DNA from 4 places in the Undibacterium sp. Di26W genome. Region 4 is predicted to be linked to each of the others. Evidence: predicted binding sites of a transcription regulator. Region 4 holds the regulator's gene; each other region holds the start of a gene.
What was found. The regulator sigma-54, encoded in region 4, starts transcription at its own class of promoters, with help from an activator protein. The targets are predictions, from matches to a motif close to TGGCANGNAANCTGCTTT.
Positions count from the first base shown of each region.

Region 1 (4,804 bases), on a different contig from region 4:
GGCCGCCCGATCTTCGGCCGCAGTGTCGCCGCGTCGATCATGGTCCAGTGGTGAATGCCATGAACGCTCAAGCAAACGGTCAGCTAAGCTGGTCCCGGCGGCGCGCCCTGGCGCTGTTGCTGCAGGGTGGGATGGCGCTTGGTGCTGGCGCGGTGAACGCCGCGCCGAGTGCGACCACAGTGGCACCGAAATTCAACCCTGATGGCAGCGAGGCGCACTGGCCCGGTAACTCCATCATCTGTCATGTGGACAAGCGCAGCGAAACCTTCATGGCCTTGCTGGACATCCATCAAAACCTGATGCGCAGCGGCATGCTGCACCGGATTGCCGTACTGCCACCAGCCAGCTACCACATGACAGTCTTCAACGGTATCTCGTATCCGGCGCGGCATCTGGACTTTCCTACGGATATCCCGCCGGATGCCGATGAAGCCTTCTGCAACGCCTGGTGGCTGGCCAAGCTGAAGGTCTTCGATCTCGGGTGCGAGCTGCCGTTCCGCCTGCGTGTGTTGCCAGTGGAGCAGCAGACCAACTTGTACAACATCCAGTTCGAGCCGGTGGACGCAGCGGAAAACCGCAAGATCCGCAAGTTGCGCGACCGGCTGGCGCAAGCGCTGAACTACCGTCTGGCCGACCACGACAGCTTCCGCTTCCACATCACGCTGAACTACTTCTATTCGACGATGACCAGCGAAGAGCAGCGCCGCTTCTTCAAGCTGCACCAGGTGCTGGCCGGGGAGTTGATCCGGCGCGCGCCGGTGGTTGAACTGCAGAATCCAGAGTACGTGTATTTCGACGGGATGTACGAGTTCCGGCCCCAGTTGCTGTTACAGAATCAGCGTCCGGCATAGCAGCAAAAAAGCAAAGTGTACGCGGTCGAATTCATGGCCAAGCTTGGGCTGGAGGCAGTACGTGGGGTGAGACCAGGGCGATGCAGCACAGGATGGCGAAGTTCTGCGCTGCCTCACCCACACGAATGCCATGATCTCATTACTCTTGTCTGCGGCGCGGACTTGGCCCAACGTCAAACTGCTGATTTGAATACAAAACGCCGCTTTGCCGTCTCAGCAAAGCGGCGTTTATCATGGAGTCACGCGCAATACACGACCGGCATGCCTGCCATCCCTTTAGAAAACGGCTTAGCACCTTGGCCGTGCAAAGTCATGCCTCACGGTAATATTTGCTTACATTTTGGTGCGTGCATGCGCCATCCCCACCTTCACTGGTGGCACAACTCCCTCAAATAGCCAGCAACGACATCAAATCCACTGGTATCAGCCTTGGCATGAAAAATGCTGCGTCGCACACGATAATCGCAAACACTATTTGCAAACAATCTTGTGTGTCATTGACGATGTTTTTTGAAAAGGCCAGCTTTGATGAAAATACGCGTACTTTCCAACTTATTGCTTCCTCTTTCTTTCAGCCTGTGCCTGCTCAGTGGCACCTGTAACGCACAGGCTGAGCCGCCTGCCGCAGCTTCAGTCACGGCAGCGACCACAGCGGCCCCTGCTTCTTTGCCCGCTACAACCCTTGCTACACCCCTTACTCCTGCAGAAGCCCCGCCTGCAATGACCAAGCCTGGCATGATCGCTGCTGACAAGATCAGTGCGGGTGACACGGCCTGGATGCTGACCTCGACTGCACTGGTATTGCTGATGACCATCCCTGGCCTGGCCTTGTTTTATACCGGCATGGTGCGCAAGAAAAATGCCCTGGGCACGATGGCGCACAGTCTGGCGACCACCTGCATCGTCACGATCTTGTGGGTGGTGCTGGGTTATAGCCTGGTGTTCACTGCAGGTTCGCCTTATCTGGGCAGCATGGACAGGTTCATGCTGCATGGCGTGAGCTTTTTGAAAGAAGCCGGTCAACTTAGTGTGCATCAACTGGCACCGACGATACCGGAAAGCGTGTTCCTGATGTTCCAGATGACGTTTGCGATTATCACCCCGGCTCTGATCACCGGTGCCTTTGCCGAACGCATGAAATTTTCTGCCTTGCTGCTGTTCATCACACTGTGGTCATTGCTGGTGTATGTGCCGGTTGCCCACTGGGTATGGGAACCGGCGGGCTGGCTGGCGGCACGTGGCGTGCTGGACTTTGCCGGCGGCACAGTCGTGCATATCAATGCCGGCGTGTCTGGTCTGGTGGCTGCACTGATCGTCGGACCACGCCTGGGGTTCGGCAAGGAACCCATGCCACCCCATAATCTGTTGCTGACAGGTATTGGTGCATCCCTGTTGTGGGTGGGCTGGTTCGGCTTCAATGCAGGGTCTGCTGGTGCAGCAGATGGCAGGGCCGGTCTGGCGATGCTGGTCACACAGGTGGCAACGGCAACATCGGCACTGGCCTGGATGTTCGTGGAATGGCTGCGACGTGGCAAACCCTCGGTACTGGGCATCGTTTCTGGTGCCGTCGCCGGCCTGGTGGCGATCACCCCCGCTTCCGGCTTTGTCGATCTGACCGGCGCGCTGGTCATTGGTGCCGTTGCCGGCGTGGCCTGCTACTGGGGCGCGACTTCACTCAAATCCATGGGGGCTTACGATGATTCACTGGATGTATTTGGTGTGCACGCCATCGGCGGCATCGTCGGCGCCCTGTTGACCGGCGTGTTTGCGCTGAAGAGCATAGGCGGAGCCGATGGCAGCCTGGCGACGCAGGCATTTGGTGTCATCGTTACCGTGATTTATTCGGGTGCTGTGACTGCCATCATTTTATGGCTGGTCAAAGTTACCGTCGGCTTGCGCGTCACTAAAGAGCAGGAAAGAGAAGGGCTTGATCTTGAACTTCACGGGGAGCATATCTTATGAGCACCAGCACCATAGTCCAGAACGCCATGTCAGACAATCTTGCGTTTTCCCTCATGGCACGTCTGCATGTTATTTTGCGGCGGCAAAATGGCCGCGTCACTGATATTGAATACATGCGTGTCAACCCGGCATATTGCCGTGCGATACTGGATCTGTCGATGGGATTGCCACATGCCGATCTGCACGAAATTTGCCTGAAGCTGGAAGACATCTATTTTGGAGAAGACGGCCTGTTTGTTGCACCCGCGCCCGCTGGTCCTTTGCTGGCAAGACTGTCCGCCACGCAAAAATTGCGCCCCAAAGTCGCCAGCCTGGATGATGACAGTATCATGCCAGTGCCCATGCCTTTGCCTGACCACAATGCCATGGTCGATCAGACCTACATAGGCAGGCTGCGCTAAACCACGCAGGCGATACAGAACCGAGAGGCTTGCACACAAGCCTCGGTCAGGCTGATTTCAGGACACCTTCTTGTCCTGCATCACACGGGCCACGCTATATTCAATGTCATCTCTTGCCTGCTCCAGAACATTCGGCGCAGCAGGCGGTCCGTGCGGGGCCAATCACCATCAAGCCACATCAGTGGAATCCAGCCTGAGACTGGAAAGCGACCTGGTGGCAGATGTTATCGCTCAATGATTTCATACGACCCGGACTGGCGTCGCCCTGCGTCGAAAAGTAGGCGAATAAACTACAAAAATGCAATTCAGATAAGTGATACGTCATCATACAACATACGTATGATGACTTGATGTAAAATCAGTGCATCTTCGTAAGGCCAAACTTGACACAATGGAAACTCAACATATAGCCAATACCCCCCCCAGCGTAAGGCGCCACAAGAGTCTGTCTCAAGGGCTGGTTGAGAACATTACGAACAATATCAAAAATGCCGTGTTCAAACCCGGTGAAAAGCTTCCTACCGAATCCGCCATCATGCAACTGTATGGCGTCAGCCGGACTGTCGTGCGCGAGGCGATTTCTCACCTGCAGGCAGCCGGACTGGTACAGACGCGGCATGGCATAGGCACTTTTATACTTGAACCTGCCAGCAGCACCCTGGGTATTTCGCGTGAAGCCATTATTACCGTCAGGGACGTGCTCGACATACTGGAATTGAGGATCAGCCTGGAAACCGAAGCCGCCTGGCTGGCAGCATCGCGCCGTACAGAAGAACAACTGACCGAACTGGCGGCAGCCTTGAATGATATCCTGACCAAGAAAACCAGGGATACCGAATCGGTGAATGCCGATGTCCGCTTTCACCTGCTGATTGCACAGGCCACAGGCAATCGTTATTTTGTCGATATCCTCAGTGATCTGGGCACCACCATCATTCCACGCGCCAGACTGAATTCTACGGCGCTGAATCTGGGTACCACCAGCAGCTACATAGATAAGGTCAATCACGAACACGAAGATATCTATAGTGCCATCCTGCGCAAGGACCCGGAAGCGGCCCGCGCTGCCATGCGCACCCACTTGAGCAATAGCAGGGAAAGACTGCGCCAGGCACAACTACGCATGGAAGAAGAGGCCTCTTCCGGCCAGACGGAAAATCAAGCGACTTGATACCGTCAACATATTGGTATGGGCAACATACCAAATATGTAGTACTCCACCCCCAAAGCACGGCCATAACTACTGCAGATACACGGTAGTTATGGCAAGCCTGACAAGAATTCCCCTATACGCCCCTGCGGACTGAAAAGGCCACCAGGACGGCACATAAAATAAATCACCATAAATAAAAACGATGCTTGCAGTCTTTGATTTTAAGTTGTACGATGACGTACATCTTGACAAATATCTTCAGCATCAGGGCAGAAAGCATGCATCTGCGCTGGGCAAACCAATGAATAGGTGTCAAATTTGCTTCACCGACAGGCATCACCCAAAGATTATGCAAGACGAATACCTTTCCAACCGAATTCATCCTTATTTCACACTTATCGCTATTTAGCTACTTACTTTCAGGAGACATCATGAAC
Region 1 is NZ_JBMPOR010000012.1:39,755-44,558, forward strand. Features, by position in the region: gene ACO0LM_RS15415 (TonB-dependent receptor) at 1-54, shown strand, start outside; gene ACO0LM_RS15420 (DUF1868 domain-containing protein) at 60-851, shown strand; gene ACO0LM_RS15425 (ammonium transporter) at 1,380-2,813, shown strand; gene ACO0LM_RS15430 (hypothetical protein) at 2,810-3,214, shown strand; gene ACO0LM_RS15435 (FadR/GntR family transcriptional regulator) at 3,606-4,385, shown strand; gene kdgD (5-dehydro-4-deoxyglucarate dehydratase) at 4,799-4,804, shown strand, end outside.
Region 1: the regulator sigma-54 is predicted to act here: its motif matches at 1,282-1,299, upstream of ACO0LM_RS15425 (ammonium transporter).

Region 2 (4,804 bases), on a different contig from region 4:
GCGGCATCTTGATAAAAATGGCCTTGTAGCGTTCGTCCTGGCCCGACTTGGCTTTCCAGTAATCCCAATATTCCGTGTAGACCGTTGGATGCAGTCTTTGCAAGCTCAGCATGGCGCGTTCAGCTTTCCTGGGCTGTCCATTCAATACATAGGCTTCGGCCAACTTGTTGATGATATGCACAAAACCGAATCGCGCTCCCCATTTTTCCAGATAGGCAATTTCGTCTGCTGACATACCTTCATGGGGATTGATTCTGGTCAGAGTGAAATAGTCAAAGAATTGCGGAAAGAAAGTAAACACTGGCTTTTGCATGGGGGCCTGCGGCGCTTTGTAGCCAGACTGCTCGGACCGTAAAGCCTGGAAACCGGCAACCACCCGTTGATAATCCAGGCTGATCAGGGCCATCAGCAACAGCGATACTGCCACCAATACAGACAAGGCGGCTGGCGCCACCCGCACGCCGTCTGCCGGCCAGCGCATCTGGTGCACCATACCCATAAGAACGCCGATTGGTATCAACACATAGGCATACCATAAAGGGAATTCAACCATGCTGTGCACCATCACAGCGACAAAACACAAACGGGTAAACTGAATCGCCAGATGCGTCGAAGGCTGGACGCAGGTTTGGACAAACCACCACGCCAGTGTCAACATAAACACCAGGGTATACGGCCAACCCAGCTCAGCTGCAAAATTCAAGATCAGATTGTGCGCATGTTCAGCATAGGTACCCGAGCCCAGATCTGCCGCTATCCTGACCTGTTCAGCGCCAAAGCCAAACCAGCCGACACCAAACCACGGGTGTTCTGCCGCCATGCGCCAGGCCTGCGACCATAAGACCATGCGCTCGGAACGTCCGCCCACGTGTTCAGCAATTGTGCCGCCACTAAACCCGAATACGTCGCCCAATGAAGGCAAGGCCGCTACCATACCGGCATACAACAAGGCCATGGCAATACAAAATACCAGGCTGACCCGTGGTTCAATTGCGTTACCACTGACTGTAGAGCGTCCCAGGCCACACATCAAGACAAATGCCGGAACAATCACCCAGCCTATGCGCGAGTGAGTCAACGTCAAGCCCCAGAGAAGGAAAACCAACGCCACTGTGACCAACCATGCCGGCATCTTGCGTGCCCTATATAGATAGAAGCTCGAAGCGAGGGCAAAGCAGAGCAACAAAGCCAGTTGATTCGGTTGTGCCACATTGGCAAACGGACGCACGAAAGGCTGTGTATTGGTGGCGATATACATGACGAACGGCCAGGCATATAAGCCCGATAACTGTATACACTGCAAAACCACCGACAACAAACCGGCAAGCAAGTGGGCAACCGCCAGGGCCTGACACAGCAATGTCACGCCACCCTCTTTCGCCGCCCAGGTTGCCCCTATCATGATGGCAGCTATCAATGCAGCTATATAGATAATGGGTAAGCTGACGTCAGCCGCGTTTTCAAGATGACCAGTAATAAACTGCATGCCCATCCATAACAGTAAGCCCGCGAACAGGTAGATGATGGCTGGCACTCGTAGCCGTGGCACTGTCTCAGCCGCGAGAAATGCAAAGGCCAGTACCAAACCCAGGATACTCAGGACGTCATGATAATAAGTACGATAGGGGTGGATATGAAAAGGATGGGCGTAAGAACAAATTAACAAAAAAGCAAAAACAGCAATCGCCATTGTTGATTTTTCTCTCATAAATACGCTGGGAACCATGTAGCAGTCTGCTTTTCATATTGACGACAAGTAAATTATCGCACGGCAGTGAACACAATACTGCCGAAAGCAGGCAACAAAAATCGTCAATTAACAAATTCTGTCACTGCCATTTCCTGCATTGACAAAAAATGGCCGTGCAATGGCCGTGCAATGGCCGTGCAAGTAAGCATATGTAAAAAAATCGGCTACTTGTGTTGTACCCGTGTGAGAATATGGCTGGCAAGCAACTTGCTTGTTGTAGATCAGCTTCTGAACTATTCCTATTTTGATCAGAAGTTTCTCGTTTAAAAAAGCTGGCACATATCATGCTTATAGGTGAGTGCAGCACTTAATATAGTCTTGTTTCACTTCAATTTTAAGGATTTATCATGAAAACTATGCAAAAGGGTTTTACCCTCATCGAATTGATGATCGTTGTTGCGATTATCGGTATTCTGGCTGCTGTTGCTATTCCTGCTTACCAGGATTACACAGTTAAGTCCAAAGTATCTGAAGTTGGTAGCCTGATCGCTCCAGCATTGGCACAAGCTGGTGTTATGTGCTCTGGTGGTACTCTGGCATCTGCTGTAGACAACTCATCGATGGGCATACCAACTGCTAATCTCATAGCGGGTAAATACGTTGACTCAGTCACTGCTAGTGGCGGTACTGCTAGTTCAATTGTGATCACTGCACAGATGAACACCTCTTTAGTAGAATTGGGCACTGCGATGAACAAAACCGTCACTTACACTGGTGCGTGTGGTGTTGGTTCTTTGCGCTGGACTGTCAGTGGCACTGTTCCAGCTAAATATCTGCCTAAAGCTTAATGGTTAGAATTTAATTGTCAAAAAATAGGAAGATTTAAACGTCTTCCTATTTTTTTGGTACTTCAGATTTTTGTCGAAAAAGTCAATCAATTTAAGGATACAGCTCGAATTGATCGTCTGAATATCGCGTCCAGCTTGCTCTGCAAACCACCAACTACTTCAGGTGTTGCGCGTCGTTGGTTTGTCTTGATGATCAGGACTGTTTAAGCTCTGTACCCACAGAAAACCCCGATGCACAATTTTTAAGTTATAGATAAATTGTGACAATGATTCATAAATATTGCTCGAGGCTTTTTAGAATGTCCATAATAAGTTAAAGAGGTAATGTATGAGAGTCCAATTAAAAAAACAATATGTACAACGCGGCTTTACATTAATAGAATTAATGATAGTTGTTGCGATCATTGGCATTCTGGCAGCTGTGGCAATACCTGCCTATCAAGACTACACGATCAAGTCAAAAGTTTCCGAAGTGGGAAATTTAATTAGTCCCGCGCTACAGGTTGCTGGTGTAATGTGCTCTGTTGGTAATCTGGCATCTGCTACAGACAACACATCGATGGGTATTCCAGTTGCAACAGCCATATCGGGTAAATACGTTGACTCAGTAACTGCCGGACCAGCTAGCGCTACATCAATTGTAATTACCGCACAGTTAAACCCCACTTTAGTGGAATTAGGCACTGCGATGAACAAAAGCGTCATTTACACTGGTGCGTGCGGAGTTGGCTCTTTGCGCTGGACCGTCAGCGGCACTGTTCCAGCTAAATATCTACCTAAAGCTTAAATGCTTTAAATTACTCTTTATTCATCAAGCTGAACCAAGGAAGTAATTACTTTCTCGCAACAATAGCAATGTTCAATTTAATAAGACATACGCGAATTTGTCCAGCCAAAGCTAAAATTGTCCTCACGCAATTAACAATCGCCCATGTAATTTTTAATCTTATTATGATCCATTAGCAATTAAATAACCCAGATGAAAGCGCAAACGAAATTAAGAAATGGCAAGTAGTTGAAAGCCCGCTTTTCATAGAATATTGCAACCCCTTGAAATTGTTTGATCCGGTAAAAAAGTTCTAAAAAATTGCGATCTATATGCAAATAATGATCATAACTACGTTGCATAATACAGTTTCTTTTGGGAAAATGAAGGCCTTCGCTCCCGCAGCTTCAATACAATCGATCAGTGTATCGGCATGGCAGCCGTTGTCAGCCAGTACCTCGTCGGGCTTCAAGCCATAAGGCGTGTAATATCTGCGACTTCTCCGCCACACAAGCGGCCCTTGGGGACTTTCAGTTTTGGGTGCCCGCCGCATGCTGTACCTTCAAAGCAAAGCTCATGAGCAGAAAGAGTAAATAACTTTAAATCCATCATTCTGATCGTGGAATTCAGTATTGTTTCTGCCATTCCCAGAATACCCCCTCAAAGCGCCATATCACTTCCGCCATGACATACGGTTACGGCCGCTACCAGGATATGCTTTGACACAGTGTATCAGTGGTATTTTAAAGAATGAATTTCTACTCTTAACTCAAAAACTTTAAATAAGCTCGCCAGATGATCAGGTAATCTATCGTCATTTACAAAACAAACGGCCTCATTTGGAACTTCTTTACAAAACGTGCGGTGCATCAAACGTTTTGGCAATATTTTCGGCTATCAGCCTATTTTAGGACTGGACATCAACAATGATAAAAAATCGCTTTCCTGCATTCGCCCTGTTCCTGGTTCTGATAATCACATTTTTCGTTTACCAGCCCGGATTGAGTGGCTATTTCATGTTTGACGATAACCTCAATATCCTTGGCAACAATAAACTCCGTATCACAAGTGTGGATTGGTCAAGCCTGAAACAGGCAGCTTTTTCCGGAACCACAGGTCTGCTGGGCCGGCCCATCAGTATGTTGAGTTTTGCACTGGATTATCTGGTTGCAGAATATAATCCCCGCCAGTTCAAACTTACCAATCTGCTTATTCACTTGCTAAATGGTATTTGTGTTTATTTTCTTGCCCTACTGCTCTTAAAGGCCCATCGTGCAAAATTTGCCGCCAGTATACCGCTTTCCAGTGCAGGTTGGGTCAGCGTCTGTATCGCGGCAGCCTGGTTGTTACATCCACTAAACCTGTCCAGTGTCTTGTATGTAGTACAGCGCATGACCAGTCTGAGCAGCCTATTTTGCTTTCTTGGCCTGATTTGTTATGTCCATGGCCGCTTGTTGATGGCAAGCAATAGCAAGGGCTGGTTATACGTATTCACCGCCG
Region 2 is NZ_JBMPOR010000010.1:36,689-41,492, forward strand. Features, by position in the region: gene ACO0LM_RS13705 (Wzy polymerase domain-containing protein) at 1-1,690, opposite strand, end outside; gene ACO0LM_RS13710 (pilin) at 2,107-2,538, shown strand; gene ACO0LM_RS13715 (pilin) at 2,867-3,325, shown strand; gene ACO0LM_RS13720 (hypothetical protein) at 4,321-4,804, shown strand, end outside.
Region 2: the regulator sigma-54 is predicted to act here: its motif matches at 2,024-2,041, upstream of ACO0LM_RS13710 (pilin).

Region 3 (4,804 bases), on a different contig from region 4:
ACATTTTGTTGGCGACATAATCAAAAATACCTTGACCGCCGAGGGATGGTGCAGCAAACACACCAGTCAACAAGGCGCCCAGGATACCGCCGACACCGTGTACACCAAATACGTCGAGGGAATCATCTGCACCCAGCAGGCGTTTCAGACCATTGACACCCCACAGGCAGATGATACCTGCCAGCAGACCGATGATCAGCGCACCCATAGGACCGACGAAACCGCATGCTGGCGTAATCGCTACCAGACCAGCTACCGCACCGGATGCACCACCCAGCATGGAAGGTTTGCCTTTGGACATCCATTCACCAAATACCCAGGAAACAGTCGCTGCAGCAGTTGCCAGCAAGGTGTTGATGAATGCCAGTGCTGCGACGTCGCCTGCTTCCAGCGCGGAACCGGCATTGAAACCAAACCAGCCCACCCACAACAGGGATGCACCGATCATCGTCATGGTCAGGGAGTGCGGTGCCATCGATTCTTTACCGTAACCTACACGTTTGCCTATCAGATAAGCACCCACCAAACCGGCGACCGCTGCATTGATATGAACCACCGTACCACCGGCAAAATCGAGCGCGCCTTTTTGTTGCAGGAATCCGCCTTTAGCCAATTCAATTGCCCCGCTGGCTGCATCTTTGATGGTATCCGGACCTGTCCAGAACCAGACCATATGTGCAATCGGCAGATAGCTGAAAGTGAACCACAACACCACGAACAACAGAACCGCTGTGAATTTTGCACGTTCAGCAAATGCACCGATGATCAGGCCGCAAGTGATGGCTGCAAATGTCGCCTGGAAGGCCACATAGGCAAATTCAGGAATGACCACGCCTTTGCTGAATGTCGCTGCCGTAGCGAATGTTGCCTTGGCTGGATCCCAGATGCCTTTCAGGAACAGACGGTCAAACGAACCGATGAACTTGCCACCTTCGGTGAATGCCAGTGAGTAGCCGTAGATACACCACAAAACAATGATCACCGCGAAGATCATGAAGACCTGCATCAGGATGGACAGCATGTTTTTGGAACGAACCAGGCCGCCGTAGAACAGTGCCAGGCCAGGTATGGTCATCAAAATGACCAGCAAGGTGGCAACCATCATCCAGGCGGTGTCGCCTTTATTCGGTGTGGGTGCCGGTGCTGCCGCCGCAGAAGCGGCAGCCGGATCAGCAGCAACCGCTGGTGCAGCTGGTGCAACCGCTGCCGATGCAGGCGCTGCTACTGCCGAAGCAACAGGAGCAGATGCTGCAGGGGCGGATGCTGATGCAGATACGGCGGTAGATGCTGCTGCAGCCTCAGGCTTGGCTGGTGCATCTTCGGCGATTGCCATCGATGCAAAACCCAGACTGACCAGTATGGCTGTCCCTGCCACTACATTTTTTAATAGTTTTTTCATGTGAACTCCCTGGTAGCCGATCAGAGCGCGTCGTTGCCGGTTTCACCGGTACGAATACGCACAACTTGTTGCAAGTCGTAGACGAAAATCTTGCCATCGCCGATTTTTCCGGTGCGCGCAGCGGTTTCTATCGCTTCGATCGCACGGTCAACAATGGCATCATCCACGGCTGCTTCAATTTTTGTCTTCGGCAGGAAGTCAACAACATACTCGGCGCCACGGTACAGCTCGGTATGGCCTTTTTGACGGCCAAAGCCCTTCACTTCAGTCACCGTGATCCCCTGTACACCGATGGTGGACAAGGCTTCGCGGACTTCATCGAGCTTGAAAGGCTTGATAATTGCAGTAATCAGTTTCATGCTAGCCTCAAATGTTTAAAAGGTTTTGACTGCAGACAATACCAGAGTGGTCTTGCCTGTAAACTTGCCTGCTGGTGTCACATACAGCTTCTTGTCGGCATTGGTGCCCAGTGCTGCCAGACCAAAGTTGACGCCGAAGAATTCCTTGTTGATGCTGATTTTCCAGTCAGAGTAAGAAGAAGCGCCATTGTTTTTGACAGTTTGGCGGCCTACATGCAGACCCAGTGTATAGCCTTCAGGTACTTCAATATTCGCCCCCAGGTCCAGGTAACCACTGTTTTTACTGTTGACGAAACCGAACAGGTTGGTCACGGAGTGCGAATATTTTGCATACACAGGGCCGGTGCCGATCTGGCCATAGATTTCTGTCGTGTTGGCATCAGCAAAACCAGCCACTTTGTTCAGGCCGTTGGATGGGTATATATAGCTCAGTACACCGACATCATACGAAACGTCTTTGACAATCTCGCCCTTTTTACCGGCATAGATATCCCATTCGATGTCGCCGCTACCACCTGCATCCTTGGTCCATTTGATGGTCGACAACCATGTACCAGCGTAAAAACCGCTAGGATTGTTCACATAATCAGCACCGCCCTGCAAAGCCGGGTCAAGACGAGACTGCGAAATGGCACGATAGCGGTATTCACTGACTACGCCAACGTTGAAGCTGACTTCATTATCTGGCTTGGCATCTTCTGCCTGGGCAAAACCACCAAAGAATGATGCGGCTACAGCAGCGGCGATTACTAATTTTTTCATTGCGCTTCCCCCTAGTTGATTAAGATTTGAATCGGATTAAACCTTTTGTGCATGCATGGCCTGCTTAGAACCTGTTTTCGATCTTACTGCGCGAGCGTGATCGGGGCTCATGTGCTGCTCAAAATGCTCATGTACTTAAGTACATTCCGCTTTTTGCGCTGCTCTTCACCCCGCTGACGCTCGCTCGCTACAGATCGTAAACAGGTTCTTACAGATACCACTGCCATGAATGCCTGAATTCTCTTTTCATCTCTCTGTTAGCAGGAGTCGTGCCAACTGCGCAAGTTTCTACGTATTAACCGAAATACCTCCGGCAATACCAATAAGCATCAGGGATAGATGCGTTATCATTACCTTATGGGTAAAATGGCAAGCGCATTGTGCAGCATAGATGCACCAATAAAATGCACTGATTATTCTGCACGAAAAAGTGGCGTCAGCAAATTTGCACCATATTGGTGCAAATTCCAGAGAGAGGATAGAAAATGAATAAGCAAAATTTCTTTAGTGACATGCAGGCCAAAGTTAACCAGGTGCTGGAAAATTCCCCGGCAAAAGACCTGGAAAAAAACGTCAAGGCCATGATGAGCCAGGGATTTTCCAAGCTGGATCTGGTCACCAGAGAAGAATTTGATATACAGGCGCAGGTACTGGCCAAGACCCGCGCCAAGCTGGAAGCACTGGAAGCCCGGGTCGCCGCCCTGGAAGCACAACAAAACGACGAATAAACAGGTTCAGCAGCCGATGTCGCTCGCCGTCCTCAAAAGCCGCGCCCTGAATGGCATGGATGCACCACAAGTTACCGTGGAAGTGCATCTGGCCAATGGCCTGCCAGCCTTTACCATCGTCGGCCTGCCCGAAACCGAGGTGAAGGAATCCAAGGACAGGGTCAGGGCTGCGCTGCAAAATGCGCGTTTTGATTTCCCGGCCAAGCGGATTACGGTCAACCTGGCCCCGGCAGACCTGCCGAAAGAATCGGGCCGTTTTGATTTGCCCATCGCACTGGGCATACTTGCCGCCTCCGGGCAAATCCCGGCAGATGCACTGGACCAATATGAATTTGCCGGCGAACTGTCACTATCGGGTGAACTAAGACCGATACGCGGCGCGCTGGCAATGACCTTTGCCATCTGCAAAAGCCAGCAGCACAGTAAACAAGAACCCGCCTTCATCCTGCCGCGAGCCAATGCCGATGAAGCAGCGTTGGTCAGCGACGCTGCCATTTACCCGGCAGATTCATTGCTACAGGTGTGCGCCCACTTTGCCGCTCTGGGTAATGATAGCAAGCTGGTACGCCACCGAGCGCATTCCCAGGTGCAGCGCCCTCGCTATGCCGACTTTGCCGAAGTCAAAGGGCAATTGCAGGCCAAGCGGGCACTGGAAGTGGCGGCAGCAGGTTCGCATTCGGTCATCATGGTGGGCCCGCCAGGCACCGGCAAATCCATGCTGGCAGCCCGTTTCCCCGGTATTCTGCCGACCATGACCGATCAGGAAGCACTGGAATCAGCCGCTGTACTATCGCTGACATCCGGCTTTGCGATAGAGCGCTGGAAGGCCAGGCCTTACCGTTCACCCCACCATACAGCATCTGCCGTGGCGTTGGTTGGTGGTGGCAGCACGCCGCGCCCCGGTGAAATTTCACTGGCACATCGCGGCGTGCTGTTCCTCGATGAACTTCCGGAATTTGACCGGAAAGTGCTGGAAGTCTTGCGGGAACCACTGGAGTCTGGCCACATTACCATTTCAAGAGCGGCACGGCAGGCAGATTTTCCCGCCAGTTTCCAGTTAATCGCTGCGATGAACCCATGCCCTTGCGGTTATTTCGGGCACAGTAATGGCAAATGCCGCTGCACGCCGGATAACATCGCCCGTTACCAGGGCAGGATATCCGGCCCCCTGCTTGACCGCATAGACTTGCAGATACAGGTCGGTGCCCTGCCCCATGCAGATTTGCTGAAACAAGCGGATGGTGAAGCCAGCCAACAGATACACGCACGGGTTGAAGCTGCTTTTGCACACCAGCAGCAACGCCAGGGCAAAGCCAACAACCTGCTATCCACCACTGAAATCGACGAATACTGCCGCCCCGACAGCAGCGCCGAACAGTTGCTGCGCAACGCCATGAACAAGTTCAGCTGGTCTGCCCGCGCCTATCACCGCGTATTAAAAGTCGCCCGTACCGTTGCCGACCTGGCAGGAGCCAGACAAATCACGGCTGCGCATGTGGCCGAAGCCATACAGTACCGGCGGGCGTTGAGGGAACATTAAGTAGTTCTAAGCATTT
Region 3 is NZ_JBMPOR010000021.1:57,476-62,279, forward strand. Features, by position in the region: gene ACO0LM_RS21235 (ammonium transporter) at 1-1,399, opposite strand, end outside; gene ACO0LM_RS21240 (P-II family nitrogen regulator) at 1,420-1,758, opposite strand; gene ACO0LM_RS21245 (TorF family putative porin) at 1,774-2,520, opposite strand; gene ACO0LM_RS21250 (accessory factor UbiK family protein) at 3,006-3,248, shown strand; gene ACO0LM_RS21255 (YifB family Mg chelatase-like AAA ATPase) at 3,265-4,788, shown strand.
Region 3: the regulator sigma-54 is predicted to act here: its motif matches at 2,778-2,795, upstream of ACO0LM_RS21245 (TorF family putative porin).

Region 4 (4,804 bases):
TATAGGGCTTGGGGTAAAAATGGATTAAATGATTTAATGCATATTCTTCAGTAAAAAAGTCTTCCAACAGGGCAGAGTCTCCCATTGGTGTCGCGGTACCCACGTCATAAAAGAAACGTATATCGCCCCCTGCACAAAAAGCCTTTTCGCTACTGCCGTGAATGAACACAGCACGTACATTTACATCGTCTTGCCAACCCAGCAAAGTCGTGGTGAGCGCACGCACCATCTCCAGCGACAATGAGTTCAGCGCCTTGGGCCGGTCCAGGGTGATATAGCCTATGTTGTTCTTGACAGAAGTGAGGACAAATTCGCTCATGGTGATTGGCTATGCAGTAGAGAATGAAGCTGCTATTTTAGCTTTGTCAGCGATGCACGTCACGGGATGTATAAGTATATGAGGAAACAGTGCAAGTAAAGGATGCTCCTTGCAGTTGCAGTTGCAGTTGCAGTTGCAGTTGCAGTTGCAGTTGCAGTTGCAGTTGCAGTTGCAGTTGCAGTTGCAGTTGCAGTTGCAGTTGCAGTTGCAGTTGGGTTTGACTTTGGGGTTGTTTTTGAATTTAACAATTCCGATGTGTCGACGCCGTTTGTGCGGTACAGAAAATGGAAATAGAAGAGCCGATGTCTGAGCGTAGCGAGTTTCGGATCTTCCCATTTTTTGTACCGCACAAACGGGAACCCCGCAGGGGCGACGACGCCTCGGTCGCCTTCTTTTGCTTCCTTTTCTTGGCGAAGCAAGAAAAGGGAGTAGCTGCCGGGCTACCCCCGGCTGGCAATCTTAAATACTGTGGGTAAGTACATAAAAGCTACACACGTAAAGCATGCAGACCTGACATTAAATCAGACCACGGTATGCCAAATGTTGCTAGATTGCCTGCCCGCTATATTCCTGCCTACGTAGGAATGGCAGTAATACCTGTACAGCCTGTCAGAGGGCAATCAATTTAGCGATTGAATATATGATTTATTTCAGAACCATTCATCCAACAAAAAAGGACGCTTTTCGCGTCCTTGTTTTGGATACCCGCAACCCGAAGGCAGGGGTGGTGAGTCTTATGAAGCCGATGCCGGATCAGGAATATGCTTGATGGCGTCGTGCTGATGGTTTTGTATTTTGTCTTTGTGCTTGATGACCTGGCGATCCAGTTTGTCTACCAGTGTATCGATCGCTGCATACAGATCATGCGCCAGACTTTCTACATGAATATCTTTGCCACTGATATGCAGATTAATGTCGGCTTTGTGTCGTTTTTCCTTTTCCCGGAGCTTGTCCACCGTCAGGATGACGGCGATATCAATGACCTGGTCGAAATGTCGCCTGATACGTTCTAGTTTGGTATGTACATATTCACGAATTGCAGGAGTTACTTCGACGTGATGTCCACTGATGGTGAGATTCATACTGTGCTCCTATAGTGATGTTGCTTGCTGTAACGATAAGCTCATTGCTGTCTTATTGCCTTGAGCTAAATCATATATAGCAATTCAAACCGTGATTACAAGGACTTGCTTACAAAGATTTACGCAAACTCACTGGGGGGATTTTTAGGGCTTCACGGTATTTGGCAACTGTCCGTCGGGCAATTACCATGCCCTGTTCACCCAGCATGTCTGCAATTTTGCTATCAGAGAGTGGGCTTTTCTGGTCTTCTGCTCCTATCAACTGCTTGATGAGTGCGCGTATCGCGGTGGAAGATGCTTCTCCCCCTGTTTCCGTCGCGACATGGCTGCCGAAAAAGTATTTCAACTCAAACATGCCGTGAGGGGTCAGCATGTATTTTTGAGTTGTTACACGTGAGATAGTGCTCTCGTGTAATCCTAGTGTATCAGCAATTTCGCGCAAAACAAGGGGGCGCATGGCGACAGCACCGTGTGTGAAAAAATTACGTTGCCTTTCAACTATCGCTTGTGCAACGCGCAAAATGGTGTCGAAACGTTGCCGCATGTTCTTGATGAGCCAGCGCGCCTCTTGTAGCTGTGAGCCGAGTCCGCCTTCCCCCCGGTTTTGCTTCATGATGTTGGCATACATGCTACTAACCCGCAATTTGGGCATGACATCCTGATTCAGCGTGACTTGCCAGCCATTGCCTGATTTTTTGACGATGACGTCTGGCACCACATAATCCGATTCATCGACTGCAAAGTCGATACCCGGACGGGGCTTGCACAGTCTGATGACAGTTTGTGCGTCGCGCAAATCTTCATCGTCGCAGTCGAGAATTTTCTTGAGTTTGGTGAAATCTCTTTGTGCAAATAAAGTCAGTTGCGTTTCGACAATCTGCAAGGCCAGCCTGCGTGTCACGAAAGCAATTTTAGGCAGGCGTTTGATTTGCAGGGCCAGGCATTCAGAAGGTGTGCGAGCGCCCACACCGGCTGGGTCGAAGCTCTGCAGCATGTTCAGGGCAAATGCCAGCTCTTCTGGCTCCACGCACAATTCCAGTGGCAGGCTGGCATGGATTTCATCCAGGGTTTCTGTCAGGTAGCCATTGTTGTCAATGGCATCAATCATCAACTCGACCAGGGCGCGGTCACGCAGCTCGCGCAGGTTAAGGCGCATTTGTTCCTGCAGATGTTCACGCAGGGTGATGTGGGCAGCACCCAGTTGCGGGCGACCATCTTCATCATCGCTGCTTTTGCTGCCATGATGCACGTCATCAAAACTCCAGTCCTCTTCACTGGCGCTGAGGGCTTCGTTACTGACGGCGCTATCGGCATCACCCTGAACTTCCGTAGTACTGTTGCTTTCTTCGCGGGATGCAGGGGCTTCCATACCTGCATCGGCGGCGGTGCTGCTGGTATTGATGGCACCATCGGCCAACAGGCGCACGGCATGGTCCAGCGGATCATCCACACGCTCCAGCATGGGATTTTCGATGAGCAGGGTTTCCAGCTCCTGGTGCAATTCCAATGTGGACAATTGCAGCAAGCGTATAGATTGCTGCAATTGAGGCGTCAATGCCAGATGCTGGGACGTGCGTAGTTGCAGGCTTTGTTTCATGATGATTCCCGTCACATCCGGAAATGTTCTCCCAGATAGACGCGACGCACGGATTCATTTTGTATGATGTCGTCTGGCTTGCCGCTGGCCAGTACAGCGCCTTGATTGATGATGTAGGCGTGATCGCAGATGCCCAGGGTTTCACGCACGTTGTGGTCGGTAATCAGCACGCCGATACCGCGCTCCTTGAGGAAGCGCACAATACGCTGGATTTCAATCACGGCTATCGGGTCAACACCGGCAAAGGGTTCATCCAGCAAGACGAAGCGCGGATTAGTGGCGAGGGCGCGGGCAATTTCTACCCGCCGGCGTTCGCCGCCTGATAGTGACAGCGCCTGATTTTCCCTGATCTTTTCAATCTGCAAATCGGCCAGCAAGGCATTGAGTCTTTTGACAATGGATTTTTCTGAAAGAAATTTTCCATTGGCATCTTTTTGCAATTCCAGCACGGCGCGGATATTGTCTTCTACCGTCAGCTTGCGAAATACGGACGCTTCCTGCGGCAGGTAGGACAAACCCAGCACGGCTCTCTGGTGTATCGGCAGTTGTGAGATATTGACGGCGTCGATCGTGATATCGCCGGCGTCAGATGGCACCAGGCCAACGATCATGTAGAAGGAGGTGGTTTTGCCGGCACCATTCGGGCCCAGCAAACCAACCACTTCACCGCTTTTCACTTCCAGCGAGACGTCGCGCACCACCTGGCGCGCACCGTAGCGTTTTTGCAATCCCTTGACGATCAAGGTACTAGGCGTGGCAGTCATTTAATTGGTCTGTTTGGGTTGCAGGGTGATTTTGACGCGGCCAGCACCGTCTACATGCTGGCCCGTGGTTGAATTGGTACCGACAGCGATATCATTTTTACTGTCATAGGACAGGTATTCCCCTTCCTGTTCCTGGGTGACTTTCTTGCCTTCCAGATAGCGGATCTTGGCTTTGGAGATGAACTTGACGATTTCTGTCGTCTGATTGTATTCAGCGCGATCGGCTTCGCCTTCTACCCACAGATCCGGGCCGCCATCCCGTTTTTGCCGGAAGCTTATTTTTTTGCTGACTCCGCCGGTCAGCACGACAAACTCGTCACCGTTCGGGGCTTCGGTGACGACGGCTTTTTCTGAATTGACGATCAGGGTGCCGCGCACCAGTTGCACGCCTTTGGACAAGACGCGTACGCTGTTTTTTCCGTCTATTTCAGAATAACCGGCTTCTATGACTGTTTCTTTGAGGCTGTCAGCTTTTTCTGCACTTGCAGGCGTGTGCACTAATGCAAAACAGGCCAGTCCCAGGCATGGGCCAAGGGAGCGTGTCAATTTCATATTTTTCATTGGCAAATATCGCTTTCTCTATTTGGATGGTGTGGAGGGAGCATATTCACGTTTTTTCAAGTGAATACGCACCTTGCTCAGCAGGGCCAGATGCTGGGTGGAATTGTTGGCCTCCATGCCGATGGCTGTGGTGTCCACTTTTCCTGTTTTGACGGTGACGTGTTTGTCGGTTTTGACAATATCATCGTCGGGTAATAACAATAGATAATCGGTTTCCAGTCGCATGAATTGCGAGCTGAGGCCTTCTGGCCTTTCCATGCTGACATTGTCATACAGGCGCACCTCATCGTGTTCACGCTTGGGTGTGATCACCATGGATTTTTGTGATACAACGGCCAGGTCAGCCAGCAAATGCAAAGGTGGGCGATCAACATCAAAGCTATTGATTTGCGGACGCTGAATTTCTATATTGTCATTGCGTGGCAGATGTATCAGGCGTTCGCCAGTGATATGGTAATTCGCCTTGCCATTATTCGACAAA
Region 4 is NZ_JBMPOR010000017.1:52,136-56,939, forward strand. Features, by position in the region: gene ACO0LM_RS18830 (enoyl-CoA hydratase/isomerase family protein) at 1-319, opposite strand, end outside; gene ACO0LM_RS18835 (hypothetical protein) at 422-613, shown strand; gene hpf (ribosome hibernation-promoting factor, HPF/YfiA family) at 1,054-1,401, opposite strand; gene ACO0LM_RS18845 (RNA polymerase factor sigma-54) at 1,511-2,998, opposite strand; gene lptB (LPS export ABC transporter ATP-binding protein) at 3,010-3,762, opposite strand; gene lptA (lipopolysaccharide transport periplasmic protein LptA) at 3,763-4,314, opposite strand; gene lptC (LPS export ABC transporter periplasmic protein LptC) at 4,342-4,804, opposite strand, start outside.